One region of the Streptomyces sp. NPDC059371 genome, then DNA from elsewhere that is predicted to be linked to it. Evidence: predicted binding sites of a transcription regulator. Region 1 holds the regulator's gene; each other region holds the start of a gene.
What was found. Region 1 encodes HrcA, which represses chaperone genes, less so after heat shock. Its sites were predicted from a motif close to TTNGCACTCNGNNNNNCNGAGTGCNAA; they were not measured.
Positions count from the first base shown of each region.

Region 1 (9,019 bases):
CGGGAGATGTCCGCGCCGAGGAGTCCCTGTGCCCGGTCCCCGCCGCTCCAGCCGCCGCGCGGGGTGACGTAGGCGTGCGAGGTGCCGAGTTCGCCCTGGACCTCCCACAGCAGGTCGACGAGGTCGTCGTGGGTGGCGACCCGCTCCAGGACCGGCCGGTACCGGTCGAGGACACCGTCCCAGTCGACACCGCCGAGGTCCGGGCGCCAGAAGTTGTCCCGCATGAGGCGGCCCGTCTCGTCGTACATCTGGCGCCACTCGGCGGCCGGGTCGACGTACTGGCGCACCCGTGACAGGTCGACGGTGATGTTCGTGTCGCTCTCGTCGTCGTTCGAGGCGCGCCGGTCGCTGGGGACGACCTTGAGCTTTCCGTCGGTCCACAGCAGGACCCGCTTGCCGTCGCCGGTGACGGTGAAGTGGTCGGCGTCGGCGGCGAGATGCTCGATGCGCTGCTGGGCGAGGTCGTACCGCTCCAGTTCGGTCTTGGGGTCCGGGTCGTCCGGGGTGGCGCGGGAGGCGCCGAGGACGCCGCGCACGGGGTGGCGCAGCCACAGCAGCCCGTCCTTGGCGGCGCGCAGCGTGGAGTAGCGGGCGGCCTCGACGGGGAACGGCACGATCCGGTCGGCGAGTCCGTCCAGGTCGATGCGGGTGCTGGGGGCGCCCTCGCTGTCGGGCGTCTCGTCCTTGTCGGGCGCCTCGAAGGGCCTGCCGTGCCGCTGGGGTCCGAAGGGCGACGGGGTCGTGGCTGCCAGGGTGATCAGATACGGCCGGGAGCCGCCGACGAAGGCCAGGTCGAAGACGTGCTCGTCGTAGACGGGGTCGAAGGCGCGGGCCGACAGGAAGGCGAGGTGTTTGCCGTCGAGGGTGAACGCCGGCGCGTAGTCCCGGAAGCGCAGCGGGGTCGCCTCGGTCACCGACAGGTCGGTGGTGTTGGCGAGCTTGAGCTGGCGCAGCGGGCGGGGGCCGGGGTGCGACCAGGCGAGCCAGGCAGAGTCGGGCGAGAAGACGAGGCCGCTGACCTCGCCGTCCTCGCCGCGGTCGACCTCGCGGACCTCGCCGCTCTCGCGCTCGACGAGCAGCACGCGCCCGTCGTGCGAGGCGACGGCGGCGCGGCTTCCGTCGGGCGCCATGGCGAGGCCGAGGACCCGGCCGAGCGCGCCGGCGGCGAGCCGTCGCGGGGTGGCGCCGGGGGCGACTCCGGTGGCGGGGGCGAATTCGAGGGCGTCGTCGCCCTCCGCGTCGGTCACCCACACGACGTGTTCCTCGCCCTCGGCGCGGAAGGTGCGGGGCAGCCGGGCGCGGACGCCGGGTTCGGCGGCGAGCGCGCGGGCCGGTCCTGAGCGGTGGGTGACCCAGTGGACGGCGCCGCGCACGGAGACCGCGCTGCCGCGTCCGGTGTGGTCGGGCGCGGCGGCGGAGAACCAGCGCGAGGCGCTCACGGGGTGCGGCTGCTGGTCGACGCGCTGGCCGCCGAGCCGCAGGTCGAGGCGGCGCGGCTCGGCGCCGTCGAGGCCGTCCAGGAGCCACAGTTCGCCGCCGGACGCGTACACCACACGGGTGCCGTCGGTGGCGGCGTGGCGGGCGTAGAAGGAGTCGAGGGGGGTGTGGCGGCTCAGGCCGGATCCGTCGGCGAGGGAGGAGTACAGGGCGCCGACGCCCTCGTGGTCGGAGAGGAACGCGATCCGCTCGCCGGCCCAGAAGGGGTATTCGATGTTGCCGTCGATGTCCTCGTGCAGCCGGACGAACTCTCCGTCGCCGTCCCGGTCGATCCACAGCTTGCCCGCCGTGCCGCCCCGGTACCGCTTCCACCAGGCGGCCTCGCGTCCCATCGGGGCGGACAGCAGGACGACACCGTTCTCGCCGTGGGCGACGTCGCCGACGGGCCCGTACGGGAGGGTCGCCGCGGGGCCGCCGTCGAGCGGGACGGACCGGGCCCAGGTGCGGCGCAGGCTGGCCTGTCCCTGGGTGCTGAGGGCGAGTACCTGTCCGTCGGAGGTCCAGCCGCGCACCTGGGTCTTCACGCTGCCCCAGTGGGTCAGCCGTTTCGCGGGACCGCCGTCCAGGGAGGCCGCGTGGACCTCGGGGGCGCCGTCACGCGTCGACGTCCAGGCGACGGTCGTACCGTCCGGGGAGATGCGTGGATGGCTGACCGGGACGTTGTCGGCGCTGATCCGCCAGGCGCGGCCCCCGCCGTCGACCGGGGCGGCCCAGATGTCGTCCTCGGCCGTGAAGACGACCAACTCGCCGTGCAGATGCGGAAACCGGATGTACGCGGAGGCTGCGGAATCGGTCACCCGGTCACCCTATGCAGCCGCGCGTGGCCCGGGTAGAGGTTCGAATCACTTGATCCGCGTACGGTTCGCCAGGTCACTTGCCCTGCGAGGGCCAGCAGGTGGGGTCGCCCTTGCACCACATCGTCTTCGTCACGGTGACGGTGACGGTGGGGTTGGGCTGCCCGTTGGTGGGGTGGTAGGTGACCGGCGGGGTGGGTCCGGCACCGCAGTCGCCGAGGCCCTTGACGTGGAAGATCTGCTTTCCGCCGACGGTGGCGCGCAGATCGCCGCGCACGCAGGCCCCGTTGACGGCGCGGGTGACCTTGCCCTTGACGGTGATGGCCCGGCCGTCGCCGGTCTGGCCCTGGCAGTCGACGGTCGCCACGGTGCTCTCGCTCGGCGAGTGCGACTTCCCCGGCGTGTAGGCCTTGCCCGCGTTGCCCAGGCTCGCGGTGCAGGTGAGCCACCTCACGTCCACGTGCCGGTTGTCCAGCTCGCGGGTCGCCGTCTTGTCGGTCGTGTAGGCGACGGTCGCGGTGCTGAGTCCGTCCATGGGCTCGCACCCGGTCACGGCGAACACTCCGGCCGCTCCCAGCCCGACGGCCGTCAGGACCCGCCCGCGCCTCGTCCGGTGTCCGGAATACCTCGAAGCCCCCATGGACGGCAGCGTGCCACCGTGTGGCGACGCGCGGTAGACCGCATGCGGCCATCGGGGGCACAACCACCCGAAGGTGTTGCCCGGCGGGCCGGGAAGGCCATAAGGTTCCCGCCTCCCCCGGCCCCGGACGGCTTCCGACCGGCCGTCAGCCGAGCATCAGCAGCCACTCCTGGAGTTCCACCAGGTTGCCCTCGGGGTCCTTGAGGTGGGCGACGCGCATGCGGTCCGTCATGGGGGCCGGGCCGTGCAGGAGGTCCGCGCCGCGCGAGACGACCTGCTCGCAGTAGGTGTCGAGGTCGTCGACCCGCAGCACCACCAGCGACCGGTGTCCGGTCACGGCGTCGCCGAGCTCACCCAGTATTTCCGTCATCATGGCCCGGTCCTGGAGGGCGATGCCCGCGGACCCGGTGACCGGACTGAACTTCTCGTACGGTCCCTCGGCCGCGCCCGACTGGGGCTTGAGGCCGAGGACTTCGGAGTAGAAGCGGTAGCAGACGGCGAAGTCGGAGACGAGCAGTCGTACCTGAGCGAGTTCCATGGGTTCCTCGTTCGATGCGCGGATGTCAGGTCGTGCCGACGGCGGGCGGGTCAGGACCAGCGGCCGCTGCGGGCCAGCAGCAGCGCGGTCGCCACGGTCCCGGCCGTCGAGGTGCGCAGCACCGTGCGCCCCAGGTGGAAGGTCTTCGCGCCGGCCTCGGTGAAGAGGGCGACCTCGTCGGCGGAGATGCCGCCCTCGGGGCCGACCACCAGGACGATCTCACCGGAGGCGGGCAGCGGGGCGGTCGCGAAGGGCTCGGTGCCGAGGGCGGTGTCCTCGTGGAGCACGGCGCCGAGATCGGCTTTGGCGAGAAGTGCGGCAACCTGCTTGGTCGTCATCGCGTCCGCGACCTCCGGGAAGCGTGCGCGCCGGGACTGTTTGCCGGCCTCCCGGGCGGTGGCGCGCCATTTGCCGAGCGCCTTCAGACCCCGCTCGCCCTTCCACTGAGTGATGCAGCGGGAGGCGGCCCACGGGACGATCGCGTCGACGCCGGTCTCGGTCATGGTCTCGACGGCCAGCTCGCCCCGGTCCCCCTTGGGCAGGGCCTGGACGACCGTGATGCGCGGTTCCCCGGGCGGCTCCTCGGTGACCGTGCCCATCCGCACGATCAGCCGGTCCTTGCCCTCGGTGCCGAGGACCACGCACTCCGCCCGGCGCCCGGTCCCGTCGGTGAGCACGACGTCCTCACCGCTGTGCAGCCGTTTCACGGAGACGGCGTGCCGTCCCTCGGGTCCGTCGAGGACATGGCGTCCCTCGCCGTCCGTGTCGAAGTGCTCGACCAGGAACACCGGTGCCGTCATCGGGCCGCACCCTCTTCCGGGATCTCGGCGGCGGCCGACAACGCTGTCTCGGCCGCCGCGATTTCTGCGTTCAGTACCTCCACGAGCTGCCCGGCGGGCAGGTCGCGGGCCATGCGGTGGCCCTGCCCCGCCCACAGTGCCATGCCCTGCGCGTCGCCCGCCTTGGCCGCCGCCTTGCGCAGCGGCAGGGTGAGGTGGTGGACCTCGGGGTAGGCGGCGGGGGCGTACGGGCCGTGCTCGCGCATGAAGCGGTTGGCCAGCGCCCGCGCCGGGCGTCCGGAGAAGGCGCGCGTGAGCTCCGTGCGTACGTAGAGGGGGTCGGTCAGCGCCTGCTTGTGCACGGCGCTCGCGCCGGACTCGGGGGTGGCGAGGAAGGCGGTGCCGAGCTGGGCCGCGTCCGCGCCCGCGGCGAGGACGGCGGCGATCTGGCTGCCGCGCATGATGCCGCCGGCCGCGACGACCGGGATCCCCACCCTCTCGCGGACCTGCGCGACCAGTGTGAGCAGGCCGACGCCCGTGCCGTCCGTCTCGGGGTTGTCCCGGTGGGTGCCCTGGTGTCCGCCGGCCTCGATGCCCTGCACGACGACCGCGTCGGCGCCGGCCCGCTCCGCACCGAGGGCCTCCTCGGCCGTGGTGGCGGTGACCAGGGTGAGGGTGCCGGCGCGCCGCAGCGACTGGAGCACCTCCGGCTTCGGGACGCCGAAGTGGAAGGAGACCGCCGCCACCGGGTTGTCGAGGAGGACGGCGAGTTTGGCGTCGTAGCCGTCGTCGCGGCCGCTGTCCGGGTCCCCGAGCTCGGTCTCGTACCAGGCGGCCTCACCGGCGAGCTGGTGCGCGTACACCTCGACCGCGGCGGCGTCCGCGTGTTCGGGCTGCGGGAGGAACAGGTTGACGCCGAAGGGACGGCCGGTCAGCCCGCGCAGTTGCTTGATCTCCTGGTACATGCCGTCGGCGGTCTTGTACCCCGCCGCGAGGAAGCCGAGCCCGCCGGCCTCGGACACGGCGGCCGCGAGCTGCGGGACGGAGACTCCGCCCGCCATGGGGGCCTGCACGATCGGGTGAGGGAAGAGATCGGTCAGCGCGGAGGACATGACGGCATGTTGTCACGTCCCCCGGACAAGTCCGAATCCGGTCGTCCGGCCGGATACGGCCTCCGACGTGGAGGGCACGGGGCGCTTCGGGCCCCGTGCCCCGCCTGGATCAGCGGCCGTTGAAGGCGTCCTTCAGCCGGGAGAAGAGCCCCTGCTGACCGGGCTGGAACTGACCGGTGGGCCGCTCCTCGCCACGCATCTGCGCCAGCTCGCGCAGCACCCGCTCCATCTCCGGGTCGAGCTTGGTCGGCGTGGTGACCTCGACGTGCACGATGAGGTCGCCGCGGCCGCCGCCGCGCAGGTGCGTGACACCCCGGCCGTGCAGCGGGATCGACTGACCGGACTGCGTGCCCGGACGGATGTCGACCTCCTCCATCCCGTCGAGGGTCTCCAGCGGCACCTTGGTGCCGAGGGCCGCCGCGGTCATCGGGAGGGTGACCGTGCAGTGCAGGTCGTCGCCGCGCCGCTGGAACATCGAGTGCGGCAGTTCGTGGATCTCCACGTACAGGTCGCCGGCGGGGCCGCCGCCGGGGCCGACCTCGCCCTCGCCCGCGAGCTGGATGCGGGTGCCGTTGTCCACACCGGCCGGGATCTTGACCGTGAGGGTGCGGCGGGAGCGGACCCGGCCGTCGCCCGCGCACTCGTGGCACGGGGTCGGGACGACGGTGCCGAAGCCCTGGCACTGCGGACACGGCCGCGAGGTCATGACCTGGCCCAGGAAGGACCGCGTCACCTGGGACACCTCGCCGCGACCGCGGCACATGTCACAGGTCTGCGCGGCGGTGCCGGGCGCGGCGCCCTCGCCGTTGCAGGTGCCGCAGACGACGGCCGTGTCGACCTGGATGTCCTTCGTGGTGCCGAAGGCCGCCTCGTCGAGCTCGATCTCCAGCCGGATCATGGCGTCCTGGCCACGGCGGGTGCGCGAGCGCGGTCCGCGCTGCGACGCCGTGCCGAAGAACGCGTCCATGATGTCCGAGAAGTTCCCGAAGCCGCCCTGGCCGAAGCCACCGGCGCCGCCGCCCTGCTGGGACAGCGGGTCACCGCCGAGGTCGTAGACCTGCTTCTTCTGCGGGTCCGACAACACCTCGTACGCGGCGTTGATCTCTTTGAACCGCTCCTGCGTCTTCGGATCGGGATTGACGTCCGGGTGCAGCTCGCGAGCGAGCCTCCGGAACGCCTTCTTGATCTCGTCCTGGGACGCGTCGCGGCGCACGCCGAGTACGGCGTAGTAGTCCGTGGCCACTTACGACTCCGCCAGGATCTGTCCGACGTACCGTGCCACCGCTCGTACCGCTCCCATCGTTCCCGGGTAATCCATGCGGGTCGGGCCGACCACGCCGAGTTTGGCTACTGCCTCGCCGCCCGAACCGTAGCCGACGGAGACCACGGACGTGGAGTTGAGTCCCTCATACGCGTTCTCGTGCCCGATTCGCACGGTCATGCTCGAATCCCCGGCCTCTCCAAGCAACTTGAGGAGCACGACCTGCTCCTCCAGCGCTTCGAGCACCGGCCGGATGGTGAGAGGGAAGTCATGTCCGAATCGCGTGAGATTGGCGGTACCGCCGATCATCAGGCGCTCCTCGGTCTCCTCGACCAGTGTCTCCAGCAGTGTGGAGAGCACCGTCGAGACCGTACCCCGGTCCTCCGCCTCGAAGGCTTCCGGGAGGTCCTGGACGAGCTGCGGGACGTCCGCGAAGGGACGCCCCGCGACCCGGCTGTTGAGCCGGGCCCGCAGGTCCGCCAGCGACGTCTCACCGAACGGCGCCGGGCAGTTGATCATGCGCTGCTCGACCCGGCCGGTGTCCGTGATCAGCACGAGCATCACCCGCGCGGGAGCCATCGACAACAGCTCCACGTGACGCACGGTCGAACGGGTCAGCGAGGGGTACTGCACGACGGCCACCTGCCGGGTGAGCTGCGCGAGCAGCCGCACGGTCCGGCCGACGACGTCGTCCAGGTCGACGGCGCCGTCCAGGAAGTTCTGGATGGCGCGGCGCTCGGGCGCGGTCATCGGCTTGACGCCCGCGAGCTTGTCGACGAAGAGGCGGTACCCCTTGTCCGTGGGGATGCGCCCGGCACTGGTGTGCGGCTGGGCGATGTAGCCCTCGTCCTCCAGGACCGCCATGTCGTTGCGGACGGTCGCCGGCGAGACGCCGAGACGGTGCCGCTCGGTGAGCGCCTTGGAGCCGACCGGCTCCTCGGTGCCCACGTAGTCCTGGACGATGGCGCGCAGCACCTCGAGCCTGCGTTCACTGAGCATCGCGCACCTCCAGAAGTCGACTCGGTGGTCTTCGTGGCCTTCGTGGCATTCGCCTGGCACTCAGCGCACACGAGTGCCAGCGTTCCCCGGCCCAGTGTACGGCCGTGAGGCACGCCCCGGGCAAGGGCGGGCCTGCGATGTCGTGCACGGCACCCGGTCACCGTTAGCGTCGCCGCATGAGGCTGACTTGGGAAGAGCTCGGGTGGGAAAGGGTGGCGCCCCGGGTGGGGCGACGGCGGCTTCCGGACTGGGACTGCACGGCGGGGCTCGTCGTCGGCGAGGAGGCGGCGCTGATGATCGACGCCGGGTCGAGCCTCGCGGAGGGCGCCGCACTGCGCGCCGATGCGCGGGTCCTGACCGGCGCGGGTGTGACCCATATCGCGCTCACCCACCCTCATTTCGACCACGTTTTCGGCGCGGCCGCCTTCGCGGGCGTGGAGATCTTCGTCGCCGGCGGCTCGTCGGAGGCGTACGTACGCGGCCGCGAGGAGCTGCGCGCGGACGCGGTGCGCAACGGTCTCGACCCGCGGGCCGCGGAGGAGGCGGCCGACTCCCTCGTACGGCCCCACCGCTCCGTCCGGAGCACCTGGGACCTGGATCTCGGCGGCGTCGGGGTCCGGCTGGTGCGGACGGGCGAGGGCCACACCGCCCACGACCTCGTGGTCGTCGTGCCGGGCGACCCGGCGGTGGTGTTCTGCGGCGACCTGGTCGAGGAGTCGGGCGAGCCGCAGGCGGGCCCCGACGCCGTACCGTCGCGCTGGCCCGCGGCTCTCGACCGGCTGCTCGCGCTGGGCGGTGAGGAGGCGCTGTACGTCCCCGGGCACGGGGCGGTGGTGGACGCCGCGTTCGTACGGTCCCAACGGGACGCCCTGGCCGAGCGTTTCGGCGTGTCGCGGTGAGCGTCGCCGGGCTTCTCCTATCGTCATCCGAATGCGCCAGTACTCTCCGGACCTGACCCCGCCGTGGAAGAGGTCCCAGCCCGTGCCCGAGGTCCCGGCGGACCCGGGTCTGGTCGTCGAGGAGCCCGGCACCGGCTTCTGCGGCGCGGTGATCCGCTGCGAGGCGGGCACGGTGACTCTGGAGGACCGCTTCGGCAAGCACCGGGTGTTCCCGCTGGAACCGCGCGGCTTCCTGCTGGAGGGCAGGGTGGTGACCCTGGTCCGCCCGACGGCCTCCGCGCCGGTGCGCCCCAGCCGTACGGCGTCCGGCTCGGTGGCGGTCCCCGGCGCCCGCGCCCGGGTCGCACGCGCCGGGCGCATCTACGTCGAGGGCCGTCACGACGCCGAACTGGTCGAGCGGGTCTGGGGCGACGATCTGCGCGTCGAGGGCGTGGTCGTGGAGTACCTGGAGGGGGGGGGGCGCCGACCGCGCCGGCGGCGCCGCGGGAGAGCCCCCCCCC
Region 1 covers NZ_JBHYXD010000135.1:10,097-19,115, forward strand. Annotated here, with positions in the region: gene ACFXGX_RS39905 (S41 family peptidase) at 1-2,294, opposite strand, end outside; gene ACFXGX_RS39910 (hypothetical protein) at 2,368-2,826, opposite strand; gene ACFXGX_RS39915 (VOC family protein) at 3,077-3,469, opposite strand; gene ACFXGX_RS39920 (16S rRNA (uracil(1498)-N(3))-methyltransferase) at 3,520-4,269, opposite strand; gene ACFXGX_RS39925 (nitronate monooxygenase) at 4,266-5,360, opposite strand; gene dnaJ (molecular chaperone DnaJ) at 5,470-6,603, opposite strand; gene hrcA (heat-inducible transcriptional repressor HrcA) at 6,604-7,620, opposite strand; gene ACFXGX_RS39940 (MBL fold metallo-hydrolase) at 7,797-8,519, shown strand; partial or broken gene ACFXGX_RS39945 (DUF3097 family protein) at 8,551-9,019, shown strand, end outside.

Region 2 (9,785 bases), on a different contig from region 1:
CTTCGACGGAACCCTCGCCCCCATCGTCCCCGACCCCGACCAGGCCCGCGCCCACCCCGACGCGGTCCCGGTGCTCGCCGCTCTCGCTCCCGCGGTCGCCTCCGTCGCCGTCGTCACCGGCCGCCCGGCCGGTGTCGCCGTCCGCCACGGAGGCTTCGCGGGCGTGGCGGGGCTGGAGCACCTGGTCGTCCTCGGCCACTACGGCGCCGAGCGCTGGGACGCGGTCAGCGGCACGGTCACCGCGCCCGCCCCGCACCCGGGCGTGGCCGCCGTCCGTGCCGAACTGCCGGGGTTCCTCGACGGGATCGGCGCCTGGCAGGGCACCTGGATCGAGGAGAAGGGCCGGGCGGTCGCCGTGCACACGCGCCGTGCCGCCGATCCGCAGGCCGCGTTCGAGGCGTTGCGGGGGCCGCTGGGTGAACTCGCCGCCCGGCACGGGCTGATCGTCGAGCCGGGGCGCATGGTCCTGGAGCTGCGTCCGCCCGGTATGGACAAGGGGGTCGCCCTGCTGGAGTACGTTCGTGAGATCGGTGCCGAGGCCGTTCTGTACGCGGGTGACGATCTGGGGGATCTGCCCGCGTTCGCCGCCGTCGACAAGCTTCGCTCCGACGGGGTTCCCGGGCTTCTGGTGTGCAGCGGCAGCTCCGAGGTCGCCGAACTCGCCGAGCGCGCCGACCTGGTGGTCGACGGGCCCGCCGGGGTCGTCGGCCTGCTCGCCGCCATCGCGGCCCGACTCGCCTGACCCGGCCGGCTCTCGTCCCCCGGCGGGGGCGGGGCGGGCGCAAGCGTGTTTCGCCCCCGCCGCCCCTACCCGTCCCATCCCGGGGGCTCCGCCCCGGACCCCGCTCCTCAAACGCCGGAGGGGCTGAAACTTTCGCCCGCGGCCGGGGCTGAAACCCTCCACGGCCCGCAGCCGGAATCCGGCGCGAGGGGACGTGCCGGTACATCGATGCCCGTCGCCACCGACGGTCACGTCTCCGTCCAACGGCGACGGGCTGATGCACCGGCACGGCCCCGACCCGCCCACCGGCCGGACCCGCGACCGCCGCACGCTCCTCCTCAGCCCTCCAGTGCGTGCAGTTGGTCCAGGAACCACTGGGCCGGGGGCAGGGCGGTGGCCGCGGCGGCCAGGCGTTTGGTGCGCTCCGCGCGTTCGCCCGGCTGCATGCCGAGCGCCTCGTGCAGCGCCCGCGCCGTCCCGGTCACGTCGTACGGGTTCACGGAGATCGCGTCCTCGCCCAGCTCCTCGTACGCCCCGGCCTCCCGGGACAGGACCAGCACGCAGCCCTCGTCGGAGACGACCGGGATCTCCTTGGCGACGAGGTTCATGCCGTCCCTGATGGGGTTGACGAGGGCGACGTCGGCGAGCCGGTAGGCGGCGAGCGAGCGCGCGAAGTCGTCCTTCACGTGCAGCACCACCGGGGTCCAGCCGGGCGTTCCGTACTGGGAGTTGATCTCGTCGGCGACGCGCTGCACCTCGGCCGTGTAGTCCCGGTACACGGCGAGGTCCTGCCGCGACGGGTAGGCGAACGCCACGTGGACGACCCGCTCGCGCCACTCGGGATGGTCGTCGAGGAGCTGCCGGTACGCCAGCAGTCCCCGCACGATGTTCTTGGACAGCTCGGTCCGGTCGACGCGCACGATCGTCCTGCGGTCCGCGCCGATCTCCTCGCGCAGCGCGGCCATCCGTTCCCCGACGTCCGCGCGGTGCGAGCGCTCGCGCAGGAACTCGGCGTCCGCGCCGAGGCCGTGCACGCCGACGCGGGTCTCGCGCACCGGCGGCCGGGCGCCGTCCAGGTGCTCGATCGTGCGGGAGGCGCCGCCCGAGGGCCAGGTGGCCCGGTAGCGGCCGGCCTCGGTCCCCTCCGCGCAGCGCATGAAGGCGGTGGCCCACCGCCAGGTCAGGAAGGCCACCCGGTCCGCGCCGAGCATGCCCGCCATCAGCTCCGCGCGGATGTCGTCGGGGAGCATCCGGAAGTAGTCCTCGGGCGCCCACGGGGTGTGGGAGAAGTGACCGATGCGCAGGTCGGGGCGCAGCTCGCGGAGCATCCCGGGCACCAGGCACAGGTGGTAGTCCTGGACCAGCACGGCCGCGCCGTCGGCCGCCTCCTCGGCCAGCGCCTCGGCGAAGGCGCGGTTGTAGGTCCGGTACGACTCCCACTGGCGCCGGAACTCCGCGTCGAAGACCGGCTCCAGCGGGGTCTGGTAGAGCAGGTGGTGGACGAACCACAGCACGGAGTTGGCGATGCCGTTGTACGCGTCGGCGTGCGTGGCGGCGTCGATGGCCAGCATCCGTACGCCGTCCTCGTGGACTCCGCGCCGGACGGCCTCCCGGTCGCCGTCGCCGAGGGCGGAGCAGACCCAGAGGGCGCCCGCGTCCGGCCCGATCGCCGAGAGTCCCGAGACGAGGCCGCCGCCGCCGCGTCTGGCGTGCAGCGAGTCGTCCTCCCGTACCTCGTAGGTGACCGGGCCGCGGTTGGAGGCGACCAGAATCCTGTGGGCACCGTGCGTTGAAGCCATGCCTCGAAACCTAGCCCCGTCTCGAAACGCTCAAACGCGCCCTTCGGCCGTATGCGATCGGCGGCCGTCGGCGCCGGACTACGCGGCTCTGCGCGTCTGGTACTCGGAGATTTCGCTCATCGGCGGCCTTTCCTCCGTGTCCACGGAGTACGTGCGCGGCCGGAAACCGTCGCGGTCGCGCTCGAACTGGGTGAGGGCGGGGCGGATCAGGTGTCCGCGCGCGAGCCGGAGCTGTGCGGTGCGGTAGATCGCGGCGGCCATGCGGCCGAGTGCCTGGCCGTCCTGGTGGCGGTGCTTGCGGACCCCGACGTCGACCTGGGCGAGGGCGTCCAGTCCCACCAGGTGCAGGGCGTCGACGAGCATGCCCAGTTCGACGCCGTAGCCGACGGGGAAGGGGAGCTGTTCGAGCAGCGAGCGGCGGGCCGCGTACTCGCCGCCAAGCGGCTGGACGAAGCCCGCGAGCTGCGGCCAGTGCATGTTCAGGAGCGGGCGGGCCATCAGCTCGGTGACCCGGCCGCCCTGCCCGCCGCCGCCGGCCAGCGGGCGGTCGTACATGGCCTTGACCAGGTCGACGCCGGGTTCGGTGAGCAGCGGGCCCACGATTCCGGAGACGAAGTCGGACGAGAACTCCTTGAGGTCCGCGTCGATGAAGCAGACGATGTCACCGCTCGTCACGAGCAGCGACCGCCAGAGCACCTCGCCCTTGCCGGGCACGGCCGGGATCCGCGGGAGGATGTCGTCGCGGTGGACGACGCGAGCGCCCGCGGCGGCGGCGACCGCGGCGGTGCGGTCGGTCGAGCCGGAGTCGACGACGACGATCTCGTCGACGAGGGGCACCTGCTGCATCAGGTCGTGGCGGATGATCGCGACGATCTCTCCGACCGTCTCCTCCTCGTTGAGCGCGGGCAGCACGACACTCACCGTCGACCCGGTGACGCGCTTGGCTGCCATGATCCTGTGGAGCGGGCGGTCGGTCGCGGACCAGGAGCGTGTGCTCAGCCAGCTTTCGACTTCTCTCAGCACCGTCTGCGGCTCCTCACTGTCTGATCACACGCTCTCATCGGCGTGCCCGCTGCGGCCAGCGGCAGATCGATTGCCGTCGTCTCGCGGTTCGGACGACTATCTCAACTGTCCTGGCCTTCGGTTACAGTCTTGAACAACGCGCATGACCATCGCATGTCCTGGATCGTCGGCGCGTATCGTGTTCAACAGTTCAACAATCAAATACCGCTCATCCAGAGGGGCAGAGGGATACGGCCCGATGAAGCCCCGGCAACCCTCCAGCCGGTCTCGTACCGATCGATGTCGATCGCGTCGCGAGGCTCCCGGCTTGGGAAGGTGCCAAATCCGTCTCACGGCGAAGTGCGCCGTGAGGAAGATGAGGAGAAAGGGCCTCGCCTCCATGGCTGCGCAGACAGTTGCAAGCACCACGAACTCCACCGACGCGGTAGACCTCGGACCGGCCTCGGCGCTTTCCTGCCGCGAGTGCGGACACCGCGTCCCGCTCGGCCCGGTCTTCGCCTGCGAGGAGTGTTTCGGCCCGCTGGAGATCGCCTACGACTTCTCGGCCTACGACACCGAAGAACTCCGCAAGCGCATCGAAGCGGGACCCGCGAACATCTGGCGTTACGCGCCGCTGCTGCCCGTCCCCGCGGACGTGGCGGACAAGCCGAACATCAATCCCGGCTGGACCAAGCTCGTCCAGGCCGACAACCTCGCCCGCGAGCTCGGCGTCGACGCCGGAAAGCTCTTCGTCAAGGACGACTCCGGCAACCCGACGCACTCCTTCAAGGACCGCGTCGTCGCCCAGGCCATCGAAGCGGCCCGCGCCTTCGGATTCACCACCCTCTCCTGCTCCTCCACCGGCAACCTCGCCGGAGCGGTGGGAGCCGCGGCGGCCCGCGCCGGCTTCCGTTCCTGCGTGTTCATCCCGCACGACCTGGAGCAGGGCAAGGTCGTCATGGCCGCGGTCTACGGCGGCGAGCTCGTCGGCATCGAGGGCAACTACGACGACGTGAACCGTTTCTGCTCCGAGCTGATCGGCGACCCGGCCGGCGAGGGCTGGGGCTTCGTCAACGTCAACCTGCGGCCCTACTACGCCGAGGGCTCCAAGACCCTGGCGTACGAGATCTGCGAGCAGCTCGGCTGGAGGCTTCCCGACCAGCTCGTCGTGCCGATCGCCTCCGGCTCCCAGCTCACGAAGATCGACAAGGGGCTCCAAGAGCTGATCAAGCTCGGCCTCGTCGAGGACAAGCCGTACAAGATCTTCGGGGCCCAGGCGGAGGGCTGCTCCCCGGTGTCCGTCGCCTACAAGGCCGGCCACGACGTCGTACGGCCGCAGAAGCCGGACACCATCGCCAAGTCGCTCGCCATCGGCAACCCGGCGGACGGCCCGTACGTGCTCGACATCGCCCGGCGCACCGGCGGCGCGGTGGAGGACGTGAACGACGAGCAGATCGTCGACGCGATCAAGCTGCTCGCGCGCACCGAGGGCATCTTCGCGGAGACGGCGGGCGGTGTGACCGTCGGTGTCACCCGCAAGCTGATCGAGAACGGTCTCCTGGACCCGGCCCTCACCACGGTCGTGCTGAACACCGGCGACGGCCTCAAGACTCTGGACGCGGTGGCCTCCGACACCGGACTGACCGCGACCATCCGCCCGAACCTCGACTCCTTCCGAGAGGCTGGCCTCGCATCATGAGCGTCAACGTCCGCATCCCCACCATCCTGCGCACCTACACCGGTGGTGCCGCCGAGGTGACGGCCGAGGGCGCGACCCTCGCCGAGGTCATCAGCGACCTGGAGAAGAAGCACACGGGCATCGCCGCGCGCGTCCTGGACGACCAGGGCAAGCTGCGCCGCTTCGTCAACGTGTACGTCAACGACGACGACGTGCGCTTCGAGCAGGGCCTGGAGACGGCGACTCCGGACGGCGTGGGCGTCTCGATCATTCCGGCCGTCGCCGGAGGCTGATCGTTACCCTCGGTAATGCCGAACACATTGCGTTCACAGAATTGCCCCTTCCGTGAGACAAGCGGAGGGGGCAATTCTGTAGGGTTGAACGCGCTAGAGTTGGGGAAGTCGCTCCAATTTTGATGTTGGTTTCATGCCGGGCGCATATGAGTGACCGTTCGGCGGGCGACAAGAAGTAGCCAAAGTGGCTCACCTTTTTGGGCACTTTATGGCATTTACGGGGCCCGACTTGCCCTGAATCCTTGCGCATTCTCCGCATATCATTGATCGGCCATGCCCAGAATTCTCGTCCGATTGACCTGTTGCAGAGGGCAGTTGGACAGATACATTCAGCCGCGGTCGACGCGTTCCGGCGCACACCCCCAACCGTTGGGGGGTGAGGTCTGACCCGGATCCGCGAAGTGTGGATCTGTGCAAGGGCCAGTAATAGGGGAGTTAGGCATGGCTCAGGGCACCGTCAAGTGGTTCAACGCGGAGAAGGGGTACGGCTTCATCGCGGTCGACGGTGGTGCGGACGTCTTCGTGCACTACAGCGCGATTCAGATGGACGGCTACCGCACCCTTGAAGAGGGTCAGCGAGTGGAGTTCGAGATCTCGCAGGGCCAGAAGGGTCCGCAGGCGGACATGGTCAAACTCGCCGTCTGATCGGGCGCGAACGACCACCGACTCACTCACGCACGAGGGGCCCGCATCCCACCAGGGATGCGGGCCCCTCGTGCGTCCCCGGTCGGCCTCCCCGCCCCGCGTACGCCCGCGCGCCCTCGGCGTGGACCCGTGCGGGGACTGGGCCAGGGGGCTGTTTTCGTGAGAGGCGCTTGCACTCGCAGGGGTCGAGTGCTAATCATTGGCGTTAGCACTCTCCCAGTGAGAGTGACAGAACTTGGATCGGGCCGGCGAGGCCCGCGGGCCTGTGGGGCAAGGAACCACAAGGCTTGCAGGCCGTCCGTCGCGGGCGCGGGCGCGATCCGGAGCAATCCACCCCGTCCGGGAGGACCACTTCACATGGCCAAGATCATCGCGTTCGACGAGGAGGCACGGCGCGGCCTCGAGCGCGGCATGAACCAGCTCGCGGACGCCGTCAAGGTGACGCTCGGCCCCAAGGGCCGCAACGTCGTCCTCGAGAAGAAGTGGGGCGCCCCCACGATCACCAACGATGGTGTCTCCATCGCCAAGGAGATCGAGCTCGAGGACCCGTACGAGAAGATCGGCGCCGAGCTGGTCAAGGAAGTCGCCAAGAAGACGGACGACGTCGCCGGTGACGGTACGACCACGGCGACCGTTCTCGCCCAGGCGCTCGTCCGCGAGGGCCTGCGCAACGTCGCCGCCGGCGCCAACCCGATGGCTCTCAAGCGCGGTATCGAGAAGGCCGTCGAGGCCGTCTCCGGTGCCCTGCTGGAGCAGGCGAAGGATGTCGAGACCAAGGAGCAGATCGCTTCCACGGCCTCCATCTCCGCCGCCGACACCCAGATCGGCGAGCTCATCGCCGAGGCGATGGACAAGGTCGGCAAGGAAGGCGTCATCACCGTCGAGGAGTCCCAGACCTTCGGTCTGGAGCTGGAACTCACCGAGGGTATGCGCTTCGACAAGGGCTACATCTCGGCGTACTTCGCCACCGACATGGAGCGTATGGAGGCCGTCCTCGACGACCCGTACATCCTGATCGCGAACTCCAAGATCGCGAACGTGAAGGACCTGCTCCCGCTCCTCGAGAAGGTCATGCAGGGCGGCAAGCCGCTGCTGATCATCGCCGAGGACGTCGAGGGCGAGGCCCTGTCGACCCTGGTCGTCAACAAGATCCGTGGCACCTTCAAGTCCGTCGCCGTCAAGGCCCCGGGCTTCGGTGACCGCCGCAAGGCCATGCTCGGCGACATCGCCATCCTCACGGGCGGCGAGGTCATCTCCGAGGAGGTCGGCCTCAAGCTGGAGAACGCGGGTCTGGACCTGCTGGGCCGTGCCCGCAAGGTCGTCATCACCAAGGACGAGACCACGATCGTCGACGGCTCCGGCTCTGCCGACCAGGTCGCCGGCCGTGTGAACCAGATCCGTGCCGAGATCGAGAACTCGGACTCGGACTACGACCGCGAGAAGCTCCAGGAGCGTCTGGCGAAGCTGGCCGGCGGCGTGGCCGTCATCAAGGCCGGTGCCGCCACCGAGGTCGAGCTCAAGGAGCGCAAGCACCGCATCGAGGACGCCGTTCGCAACGCGAAGGCGGCCGTCGAGGAGGGCATCGTCGCCGGTGGTGGCGTGGCCCTGCTCCAGGCTTCCTCGGTCTTCGAGAAGCTCGAGCTCACGGGTGACGAGGCGACCGGCGCCAACGCCGTGCGTCTCGCCCTGGAGGCCCCGCTCAAGCAGATCGCCGTCAACGGTGGTCTCGAGGGTGGCGTCATCGTCGAGAAGGTGCGCAACCTGCCCGTCGGCCACGGCCTGAACGCCGCGACCGGTGAGTACGTCGACATGATCGCCGAGGGCATCATCGACCCGGCGAAGGTGACGCGCTCTGCCCTGCAGAACGCGGCCTCCATCGCCGCGCTGTTCCTGACCACCGAGGCCGTCATCGCCGACAAGCCGGAGAAGGCCGCTGCCGGCGGCGCTCCGGGCGGCATGCCGGGCGGTGACATGGACTTCTGATCGACCCCGGTCGATCAACCGTCCTGACGTTCCGAGGGCGGCACCTTCCCGCGAGGGAGGGTGCCGCCCTCGGGCGTTTCCCGGCCCGGCCCGGACGTCTCCCGGGGACGGCCCGGCCCGCGACGTGGCCCGGATCACAGGGATGAGTCCGGGGGCGGCGGAATGCACCGCCCGGTGCGGAGGTTGACGTTGACGAGCAGTTGATGCATGTGCACATACCGCACGGAATCTCCTGTATCGCAGACCACTCGACGTCATACCGACCACCTCTCCGAGGAGCCCCCACGTGACCGCTGACGCCGCGTCCCGCGCAGCCGAGATCCTGTCCCGTCCCGTCACCATCAACGGCCTGACCGTCCCGAACCGGATCGCCATGGCCCCGATGACCCGGATGTTCTCGCCGGGCGGTGTACCGGGAGAGGACGTGGTCGGCTACTACTCCCGCCGTGCCGCCGCGGGCGTCGGCCTGATCGTCACCGAGGGCACCTACGTCGGCCACGACTCGGCCGGACAGAGCGACGCGGTGCCGCGCTTCCACGGCGAGGCCCAGCTCGCCGGATGGGCGAAGGTCGCCGACGCCGTGCACACGGCGGGCGGCACGATCGTCCCGCAGCTCTGGCACATAGGCATGGTCCGCAAGGCGGGCGAGCCGCCCTTCGCGGACGCCCCGGCGGTCGGCCCCTCCGGCCTCTACAAGGAGGGCGCCGAGGTCACCGGCAGGAGCATGAGCCAGCAGGACCTCGACGACGTCATCGAGGCGTTCGCCAAGGCCGCCGCCGACGCCGAGCGCATCGGCTTCGACGGTGTCGAACTGCACGGCGCCCACGGCTATCTGCTCGACCAGTTCCACTGGGCGGGCACCAACCGGCGCGAGGACGCGTACGGCGGCGACCCGGTGGCCCGTACGAAGTTCTCGGCGGAGATCGTCGCCGCGGTGCGGGCGGCCGTCTCGCCCGAGTTCCCCGTCATCTTCCGCTACTCGCAGTGGAAGCAGCAGGCGTACGAGGCGCGGCTCGCGGAGACCCCGGAGGAGCTGGAGGCGATCCTCGCCCCGCTCGCCGCGGCCGGAGTCGACTCCTTCCACGCCTCCACGCGCCGCTACTGGGTGCCCGAGTTCGACGGCTCCGACCTCAACCTCGCCGGCTGGACCAAGAAGCTGACGGGCAAGCCCACCATCACCGTCGGCTCGGTCGGCCTGGACGGCGACTTCATCAAGGCCTTCGTGGGCGAGGGCTCCCCGGTCAAGGGCATCGACGACCTCCTCGACCGCATGGAGCGCGACGAGTTCGACCTCGTCGCCGTCGGTCGCGCGCTGCTCCAGGACCCGGAGTGGGCGTCGAAGGTCCTGGCCGGCCGCTTCGACGAGCTCGCGCCGTACGACGCGGCGGCGCTGAGCACGCTGAGCTGACAGCTTCCCGGAAACGGGGGGAACGGGGGAGGGACGGCGCCCGCTGTGACGCGGGTGCCGTCCCTTTTTTTGCGCTCTTCCGGTCAGCCGAGGTGCGCGACGAAGGCGCCCCAGGCTTCGGAGCCGAAAGCGATCACCGGGCCGGGGTTCTTGGAGTCCCGTACGGGGACGGGGCCGGGGTGGCTTTCGCCGAGGGCAACTTCCAGGCAGTCGCCGCCGCTTGCTCCGCTGTAGCTGGACTTGTGCCAAGTGGCCT
Region 2 covers NZ_JBHYXD010000009.1:33,488-43,272, reverse strand. Annotated here, with positions in the region: gene otsB (trehalose-phosphatase) at 1-742, shown strand, start outside; gene ACFXGX_RS07880 (trehalose-6-phosphate synthase) at 1,060-2,520, opposite strand; gene ACFXGX_RS07875 (glucosyl-3-phosphoglycerate synthase) at 2,599-3,543, opposite strand; SAM riboswitch class I at 3,749-3,905, shown strand; gene thrC (threonine synthase) at 3,923-5,221, shown strand; gene ACFXGX_RS07865 (MoaD/ThiS family protein) at 5,218-5,493, shown strand; gene ACFXGX_RS07860 (cold-shock protein) at 5,935-6,138, shown strand; gene groL (chaperonin GroEL) at 6,496-8,121, shown strand; gene ACFXGX_RS07850 (NADH:flavin oxidoreductase) at 8,408-9,529, shown strand; gene ACFXGX_RS07845 (DUF397 domain-containing protein) at 9,613-9,785, opposite strand, start outside.
Region 2: groL (chaperonin GroEL) is a predicted target of HrcA. The motif match lies at 6,344-6,370, and genes of this name have one in related genera.

Region 3 (9,785 bases), on a different contig from region 1:
TCTACGGCAGCAACATCGCCGCGTCCCGCTGGACCTGGAACACGGTCGGCCAGAGCGAGCCGGGCCTGATGAACGCCTCGTCCGCCGTGCTGGTCTCCCAGGACAGCCAGTCGTACGCGCTGACCGCCCCCGCCCTCGCGGGCAAGAAGCACGGGCCGGTCCTGCTGACCCCGGGCACCTCGATCTCGGCGTCCGTGCAGAAAGAGCTCAAGCGGACGCTCAAGCCGGGTGCGAGCGTCTACCTCGTCGGCGGCACGTCGATCCTGAGCAGTGCCGTCTCGACGAAGGTCACCGCGCTCGGGTTCGTCCCGAAGCGGCTTGCGGGCACGTCCCGCTACTCGACCTCGGTCGCCGTCGCCAAGTCGATCACCAGCGCGCCGACGTACGTCTTCATCGCGACCGGCACCGACTACCACTCGGCCCTCGCCGCCGCGTCGGCCGCGGGCGCGGAGGGGACGAGCGGCAAGGCGGTCGTCGTGCTCAACGACGGCAACACGCTGACCTCGTCCGTGAAGTCGTACCTCAACAGCCTCGACCCGCGCGACGCCTACATGATCCCGGTCGGCGCCTCGGCGAAGTACGCGCTCACGCACACGCCGTTCTCGCACTGGCCGTCGACATTCACGTACTACCCGGTCACGGCGAGCACCAACGCCGGCACCGCGGCCGCCCTCGCGCGGTTCTGGTGGAGCGCGCCGGGCAGCGTGGCCCTGGCCTCCACCGACAGCTGGCGCGGTGGCACCTCGGCCGCGGCGGCGATGAACGTGTTCGGTCCACTGCTGTGGACGGACGTCGCCACCCTCACCGCCGACACCAAGTCCTACCTGCTCAAGGGCGCCGCGAACATCAACGGCGTCGCCGCCTTCGGCGGCACCGGCTCGGTGTCGACGACGGCGCTGAGCTCCGCGGGCACGGCGATCAGCGCGAGCAGCAGCCAGTGGACGTACACGCCCTACTACAACGGCGTTGCGCCGATGGCGAGTTCGTCCTCCGTCGCCGGGCCGTCCGCGGGCGCCTCGGCGGTGCGGACGGGCACGGCACCGCGGCCCGTCACCGGGCCGGACCTCGGTCCGCTCAGCACCCGCCACCAGCAGTAGGCGGCTTGGCGGGCGCCCCCACCAGCATGGTCGGGGCGCCCGCCACCCGGGTCAGGAACACCGTCGCGGAGTGCGGGCCCCGCGGCTTCACCTTGCGGCGCAGTTCCTCCGGCTCGACGGCCGACCCGCGCTTCTTGACGGTCAGCACACCGACCTCCCGCTCCCGGAGCAGCGCCTTCAACTTCTTGACGTTGAAAGGGAGTTGATCGGTGATCTCGTACGCGGAGGCGTACGGCGTCGGACGCAGGGCGTCCGCCGTGACGTAGGCGATCGTCTCGTCGATCAGCCCGCCGTCCAGTTCCTCGGCCACCTCGGCGACCAGATGCGCGCGGATGACGGCGCCGTCCGGCTCGTACAGATAGCGCCCGACCGGCCTGACCCCCGGATCCGGCAGGCCGCGGCCGCGCAGTTCGCGCGGGCCCGGCAGCAGGGTGGCCCGCACCAGGCCGGGCTCCGTGCCGAACCAGAGAACCGCCTCCTTCACGTCCCCGCCGTCCGAGATCCACTCGGCCTCCGCCTCGGCGGGGACCGCCTCGTGCGGGATTCCGGGGGCGATCTTCAGCGCGGCGACCCGTGCGCGCAGGGCCGCTCCGACCGCCCAGGACAGCGGCGGCGAGTACGCCTCCGGGTCGAAGATCCGGCCCCGGCCGCCCCGGCGCGCCGGGTCCACGAAGACGGCGTCGTACGACGCGGTGTCCACCTCGGTGACATCGCTCTCGCGCACCTCGATCAGGTCCGCGAGTCCGAGCGCGTCGGCGTTCGCGCGGGCGGCGGCGGCCGTCAGCGGATCGCGGTCGACGGCCAGTACGCGGATTCCGGCGCGGGCCAGCGCGATGGCGTCGCCGCCGATGCCGCAGCACAGGTCGGCGACGGAGCGGACTCCCAGCGCGAGCAGCCGCTCGGCGCGGTGCACGGCCACGCTCGTCCGGGTGGACTGCTCGACCCCGTTCGGGGTGAAGAACATCCGTCCGGCGTCCTCGGCCCCGAACTTCGCCACCGCCCGCTGCCGCAGCCGTGCCTGGCCGAGGGCCGCCGAGACCAGTTCGGCGGGGTGCTCGCGGCGCAGCCGGGTGGCGACGGCCAGCTCCTGTGCCGGTTCCGTGGCGCGGACCTCGTCGAGCAGGGCGCGGCCCTCGGCGGTGAGGAGAGGGGCGAAGGAGACGTCGTTCACCGGGCCATTGTGGGCCAGTCGGTGGACGGTGTGCTTCCCGCGGCGGTGTCGGGGTCCTCGCGAGGGTGGTGAGCTGGGAGGATCCGGCCCCATGCGACCCGTACGACAAAATGATAAAACCGGTGCAAACGGGGCTGGTGCGCGCTGGGGAGTCGGCGTGCTCGCCCTCGTTCTCCTCGCCTCCGGCTGCGCCGGGACCGGCGCAGCCTCGGCCTCCGGAGCCGGAGCCGGAAGTGCGGGTGGCGGTGCGGGTGGCGGTGCCGGTGGAGGCGGAGGTGCCCATCCGGCCCACGCGCCGCGGGTCGCGCTCCCGGAAGGCCCCGCGGGCGCCCTCGCCGCGTACGCCTCCCGGCTTCGGGCGGCACAGGCCCGGCGCGCCGCCGTCGCCAGGCGCTGGGGCGTGGCGGCGGTGCCCCTGACGCCCCCGGCACCGCCCGCCAGGAAGCCGGTCATCGAGGCCCGCAAGGGGTTCGAGGTGGACGATCAGAAGGAACTCGGGCTGCCGCCGGTCTTCACCACCGTCCCCACCAAGGACAAGGTCGTCTTCCTCACCGTCGACGACGGCGCCGAGAAGGACCCCGCGTTCCTGCGGATGATGAGCGACCTGAAGATCCCGTACACCGCCTTCCTCAGCGACTTCCTCGTCAAGGACGACTACGGCTACTTCCGGAGGATGCGCGACCGCGGCGTCACGCTCGACAACCACACGCTGCGCCACCCGTACCTGCCGGCACTCTCCTACGCGGGGCAGAAGCACGAGATCTGCGGCATGCAGGACGTGATGGAGAAGCAGTTCGGCAGGCGCCCGACCGTCTTCCGCCCGCCGTACGGCAACTACGACCGGGACACCCTGCGCGCCGCCAGGTCCTGCGGCATCGAGTACGTGCCCATCTGGAACGAGGAAGTCTTCGCCGACCACTGGGAGTACCGCGAGGAGGACCAGGACCTGCACCCCGGCGACATCGTCCTCACCCACTTCCAGGGCCGCGAGGAATGGAAGGGCACCATGCCCGACATGGTCCGCCGCTTCCTCAAGACGGTCACCGCCAAGGGGTACGCGGTCGCACGTCTGGAGGACTACCTGTGAGGCTGCGGGTGCCGGCCGCCGGGCTGCTCGTGGCGGCACTGCTCAGCGGCTGCGCGCAGTCCGTCGACCCCATCGAACGGCTCGGCAAGAAGGCCGCCCAGCGAGTGCACCCGACGGAGTCGGCGTACCGCCGCTGGGGCCTGGCCAGCCCGCTCGCGCCGGCGCCGGACGTGACCGTCAGGACCACCGCGCGCACCGCGGACACGGGACTGCCGCCCGTCGTGACCCAGGTGCGCACCCGCGACAAGGTGGTCTTCCTGACGTACGACGACGGGGCCGAGCGCGACCCGCGGTTCGCCGACATGGTCCGCGAACTGCGCCTGCCGGTCAGCATGTTCCTCACGGACCGGGTCGCCGGCCCCGGGTACGGACGTCTCGCCCGGCTGCGCTCGGTCGGCGCGAGCCTCCAGAACCACACCGTCGACCACGCCACCCTGCGCGGTCTGCCCTACGCCGGCCAGCGCGCCGAGATCTGCGGGCAGCAGGACAGGCTCGCGCGGCGCTTCGGTGTCCGGCCGCGGCTGCTGCGGCCCCCGTACGGCAGGTACGACGACACCACCCTGCGCGCCGCCGCCGACTGCGGGGTCGCCGCGATCGTCCTCGGCAGGACGGCCGACGCGCACCGGCTCCGGCCGGGCGACATCCTCTCCGGCGCCGGCGAACCCGGTCTCACGGACACCACGCTCCGGTTGCTCCGGAGGATCCAGCGCGAGGGCTTCACCGTGGCGCGCCTGGAGAACTACCTCTAGGGGCACCGGGCGGGGGAACGGCCTTCGGGGGCGCCGGGGGGGCGGAACGGCCTTCGGGAGCGCCGGTTGGAGAACGGCCTTCGGGGGCGCGGCCGGGGAACGGCCTTGGGGGGCGCCGAGTGGCGGACCGGCTCAAGGGGCTCGCGCCGGAGAGCCGCTCCCGGAGTGCGTCCGTTCGGTGCGGTCCTGCACCTTCTGGCCCACGCCACGCCGGACGCCTTTGGCACTCCGCTTGACCGAGTGCTAATCACAGTCATAGTCTCAGGTCTGGCACTCCCCCCTGGAGAGTGCCAATAGCGACGGGCAGATCCGGCACCCGCGACGACGGATCGACCTGGTCGCCACCTCAGACAGTTAACCCCGTGAGATCTCCGAAGGGGGAGGTCGGATCGTGACGACCACCAGCTCCAAGGTTGCCATCAAGCCGCTCGAGGACCGCATTGTGGTCCAGCCGCTCGACGCCGAGCAGACCACGGCTTCCGGCCTGGTCATCCCGGACACCGCCAAGGAGAAGCCCCAGGAGGGCGTCGTCCTGGCCGTGGGCCCGGGCCGCATCGAGGACGGCAAGCGTGTCGAGCTCGACGTCGCCGTCGGCGACATCGTCCTCTACAGCAAGTACGGCGGCACCGAGGTGAAGTACAACGGCGAGGAGTACCTCGTCCTCTCGGCTCGCGACGTGCTCGCGATCATCGAGAAGTAATTCACCTGGTAAGGGAGTTCGGGGTTCGTCCCCGGACAACCCCGCACCAAGCATTGCAGTGAACCACGCCCCTGGCACCCGCGATCATTCCAGCCGGGCGCCAGGGGCGCGGTTCGTTCTCCACTATTTTCCGAGAGGGCTGAACCGCTTCCATGGCGAAGATCCTGAAGTTCGACGAGGACGCCCGTCGCGCCCTTGAGCGCGGCGTCAACAAGCTTGCCGACACGGTGAAGGTGACGATCGGCCCCAAGGGTCGCAACGTCGTCATCGACAAGAAGTTCGGCGCTCCCACCATCACCAACGACGGTGTGACCATCGCCCGTGAGGTCGAGGTCGAGGACCCGTTCGAGAACCTCGGCGCGCAGCTCGTGAAGGAGGTGGCGACCAAGACCAACGACATCGCGGGTGACGGTACGACCACCGCCACCGTGCTCGCCCAGGCGCTCGTGCGCGAGGGCCTGCGCAACGTCGCCGCCGGCGCGTCGCCCGCCCTCCTGAAGAAGGGCATCGACGCCGCGGTCAAGGCCGTCTCCGAGGAGCTCCTCGCGACGGCCCGCCCGATCGAGGACAAGTCCGACATCGCCGCCGTGGCCGGGCTCTCCGCCCAGGACAGCCAGGTCGGCGAGCTCATCGCCGAGGCGATGGACAAGGTCGGCAAGGACGGTGTCATCACCGTCGAGGAGTCCAACACCTTCGGCCTGGAGCTCGACTTCACCGAGGGCATGGCCTTCGACAAGGGCTACCTGTCCCCGTACATGGTGTCCGACCAGGAGCGTATGGAGGCCGTCCTCGACGACCCGTACATCCTCATCCACCAGGGCAAGATCAGCTCCATCCAGGACCTGCTGCCGCTGCTGGAGAAGGTCATCCAGTCGAACGCCTCCAAGCCGCTGCTGATCATCGCCGAGGACGTCGAGGGCGAAGCCCTGTCGACCCTGGTCGTGAACAAGATCCGCGGCACGTTCAACGCCGTCGCCGTGAAGGCCCCCGGCTTCGGTGACCGCCGCAAGGCCATGCTCGGCGACATCGCCACCCTCACCGGTGGTCAGGTCATCGCCGAGGAGGTCGGCCTCAAGCTCGACCAGGTCGGCCTGGACGTGCTCGGCAGCGCCCGCCGTGTGACCGTCACCAAGGACGACACCACGATCGTCGACGGTGCCGGCAGCAGCGACGAGGTCGTCGGCCGCGTCAACCAGATCAAGGCCGAGATCGAGAACACCGACTCCGACTGGGACCGCGAGAAGCTCCAGGAGCGCCTCGCGAAGCTGGCCGGCGGCGTGTGCGTGATCAAGGTCGGCGCCGCCACCGAGGTGGAGCTGAAGGAGAAGAAGCACCGTCTGGAGGACGCCATCTCCGCGACCCGCGCCGCGGTCGAGGAGGGCATCGTCTCCGGTGGTGGCTCCGCGCTCGTCCACGCCGTCAAGGTCCTCGAGGGCAACCTCGGCAAGACCGGCGACGAGGCCACGGGTGTCGCGGTCGTGCGCCGCGCCGCCGTCGAGCCGCTGCGCTGGATCGCCGAGAACTCCGGCCTCGAGGGTTACGTCATCACCTCGAAGGTCGCCGAGCTCGACAAGGGCCAGGGCTTCAACGCCGCCACCGGCGAGTACGGCGACCTGGTCAAGGCCGGCGTCATCGACCCGGTCAAGGTCACCCGCTCCGCCCTGGAGAACGCCGCCTCCATCGCCTCGCTGCTCCTCACGACCGAGACCCTGGTCGTCGAGAAGCCGGCCGAGGACGAGGGCGACGCCGGTCACGGCGGCCACGGGCACTCCCACTGACGTCCGACGTCATGAGCGCGGTCACGCCCCCCGAGGCGTGACATCGTGAAGAGGTCCCCGTTCCAGGCGGAACGGGGACCTCCCGCGTTCCACGGGTTCCCGCTCCACGGGGTTCGCCGCTCTCAGAGCCGGTCGTCGCGCACCACGTCCAGGTCCGTGAAGGTCGGCATTCCGTCGCAGAGCGCCACCATCTCCTGGAAGATCTGCTCCGTCTCCGGCATCTTCGAGTTCTTCATCGCTTCCTCGTACGACGGGAACTCCACGATCTCCACGAAGTGGTTCGCGTCCGAGCGGTCCTTGCCGACGACGCCGCGCGTGGCGGTTCGCTTGCCGTTGGTCTTCTCGACCCAGGTGTCCATCAGCTGGTTCATCTCGTCGAACCGGCTGGTTCTGCCGTCAATGAGCTGTACGAAAGTCATGGCGCCGCCTCCGGCTCTCGCTCCGGTCGAAACACCCTCAATCCTCCCACCGGAGGGGCGACACCACCCACCGCGCGATCATCGCGGAGCCCGGCCCGGCGGTCCCCGGTTCACCGAGGCCCGTACTCCGGTTCACTGGGGCCCGTACTTCCGCCCCGTCCTCGACGAGATCCCGCCCAGCAGCGCGCGCGGCGTCACCTTCACCACGCCCATCAGCACCTTGTAGCGCGGGTCCGGGACCGACAGGGTTCTGCCGCGGGCCAGGTCGGCGAGCGCCACCGCGACCAGCTTGTCGGCGTCCAGCCACATCCAGTTCGGGATGTTGTCCGTGCCCATCCCCGCCCGCTCGTGGAACTCGGTGCGCACGAAGCCCGGCGCCAGCGCCATCAGGCGCACCCCACTGCCCGCGAGGTCCTTCGCCGCGCCCTGCGTGAACTGCACGACCCACGCCTTCGACGCCCCGTACGTACCCCGCGGCACGAACGCGGCCACCGACGCCACGTTGACGACCCCGCCCCGGCCGCGCTCCCGCATCGCCTCGGTCGCCGCCGACGTCAGCCGGAGCACCGCCTCGCAGTGCACCTTGAGCATCTTCAGCTCGTCCGCCATCGACACGTCCAGATAGCGGCCCTTGTTGCCGAAGCCGGCGTTGTTGACCAGCAGGTCGACCGGGTTCCTGCGGTCGGACAGCCGGGCGGCGACCTCCTCGATGCCCGCGTCCGTCGCCAGGTCCGCGGTGAGCACCTCCGCCTCGATGCCGTGCAGGTCGTGCAGCTCGGTCGCCTGCTCGCGCAGCCGTTTCGTGTCCCGCGCCACCAGTACGAGGTTGTGCCCGTCCGCCGCGAGCCGCCGCGCGAAGGCGGCACCGATCCCCGCGGTCGATCCCGTAATCAGAGCCGTTGTCATGGCGCAACGTTACCGACCGGCCGAGGCTCCCGCCGCCCCGTGGCATGGGCCGCCCCGCCCCGCTCCACGCGTCCTTCACACCCGGCCTCCCGAGGCGGGGGCGCGCCGCCGACACCCTGGGGGCGCCGCCCGGCCGGACCTACCCGCCGTACTTCGCCACGTACTCCCGCGCCGCAGCCAGCGACTCCGGATGCAGGGCCGTACCCGCCGCCAACAGCCTCGGCAGCAGCTCCCGTTCGGTCGTCGCCGCGCGGAACTGGACGGCGACGGTGACATCGTGGCCGGGCCGGTGCACGATCTCGACCGGGTCCCCGGAACGGATCTCGCCGGGTTCGACCACCCGCAGATACGCGCCCGGGGCGCCCCGGTGCGTGAAACGCCTGACCCAGCGCTTCTCGCCGAGGTGCTCCTGGAAGGTGCGGCACGGGATGCGCCCGCAGGTGACCTCCAGGACGACACCGGCACCTATCCGCCAGCGTTCACCGATCAGCGCGCCGGACACGTCCAGCCCCAGCGTCGTGAGGTTCTCGCCGAACACGCCGTTCGGCAGCGTCCGGCCGAGCTCGCGCTCCCAGTCGTCGAGGTCCTCGCGCGCCATCGCGTACACCGCCTGGTCGTCGCCCCCGTGATGCCGCAGGTCGCACACGGTGTCCCCGGCCAGCCCGCTCCCGCCGGCGCCCTTGGGTCCCGGAGCGGTCACGCGGACCGGGCCGTCGACCGGCCGTTTGTCGATGCCGGTCACGCCCTCCGGCTGGTCCGTGTACGGGACGGCCCGCGCCCGGCCCACATTCAGCGACAGAAGCTTCATGGGACCAAGCTAGGTGATCCGCCCCAAAGCGTCGACGTGATATTCGGCGCCGCACCCAAGATGCGCTTATGCTCGACGGGTGATCGAGGCTCGTCATCTCCGCGTCCTGCGCGCCGTCGCCACCACCGGTTCCTTCTCGGCGGCGGGCCGCGAACTGGGCTGCACCCAGCCCGCCGTCAGCCAGCAGATGAAAGCCCTGGAGTCGTCCGTGGGCACCCCGCTGCTCGTCAGGACGGGCCGCGAGATGCGTCTCACCCAGGCGGGTGAGGCCCTGGTCAAGCACGCGGCGAGCATCCTGGCCGGCCTCACTGCCGCGGAGGAGGAGGTCGCCGCGATCGCCGGGCTGCGCGCGGGCCGCGTCCGCCTCGTCTCCTTCCCCAGTGGCAGCTCCACCCTCGTCCCCACCGCCCTCGCCGCGCTGCGCGAGGCCCACCCCGGCACGCGTGTCTCGCTGGAGGAGGCCGAACCGCCCGAGTCCGTGGAGAAGCTCCGGGCCGGTGACTGCGACATCGCGCTCGCCTTCCGCTACGAGAGCGCTCCGGGCGCCGAGGAGTGGGACGACCTCGTCGTACGGCCCCTGCTGACGGACCGCCTTGTCGGCCTGGTGCCCGAGCGGCACCGGCTCGCGCGCGCGGAGTCCGTCGCGATCGGCGAGTTCGCCGGCGAGTCGTGGATCGCGGGCTGCCCGCGCTGCCGCGGCCGGCTCGTCGAGGTCTGCCGGGACGCGGGTTTCGAGCCCCGCATCGACTTCGCCACCGACGACTATCCGGCGGTGGTCGGGCTCGTGGGCGCGGGACTGGGCGTCGCCGTCCTGCCGGAACTCGCGATCGAGTCCGTACGTCCGAAGGGGGCCCGGACCGTGACGGTGGAGCCCGCGGTGCGCCGCGAGATCGTCGCTCTCACCCTCCCGGACCTCGCCGGGGTACCGGCGGTGGCCGCGACGCTGGACCGGCTGGCACGAGCGGCTGTCCGCCGGCCCTCCGCCGGCTAGCACTTCCCCCGGCGCCCGGGTCCGCGAGGCGGCCGGGCCTTTGCGGCCGGGCTCAAGTCCTCCTGCGGTCCGCGCACAT
Region 3 covers NZ_JBHYXD010000067.1:34,596-44,380, reverse strand. Annotated here, with positions in the region: gene ACFXGX_RS29685 (cell wall-binding repeat-containing protein) at 1-1,097, shown strand, start outside; gene ACFXGX_RS29680 (methyltransferase domain-containing protein) at 1,075-2,268, opposite strand; gene ACFXGX_RS29675 (polysaccharide deacetylase family protein) at 2,360-3,355, shown strand; gene ACFXGX_RS29670 (polysaccharide deacetylase family protein) at 3,352-4,104, shown strand; gene groES (co-chaperone GroES) at 4,496-4,804, shown strand; gene groL (chaperonin GroEL) at 4,957-6,582, shown strand; partial or broken gene ACFXGX_RS29655 (ester cyclase) at 6,708-7,001, opposite strand; gene ACFXGX_RS29650 (SDR family oxidoreductase) at 7,134-7,907, opposite strand; gene ACFXGX_RS29645 (MOSC domain-containing protein) at 8,047-8,715, opposite strand; gene ACFXGX_RS29640 (LysR family transcriptional regulator) at 8,795-9,706, shown strand.
Region 3: groES (co-chaperone GroES) is a predicted target of HrcA. The motif match lies at 4,325-4,351, and genes of this name have one in related genera.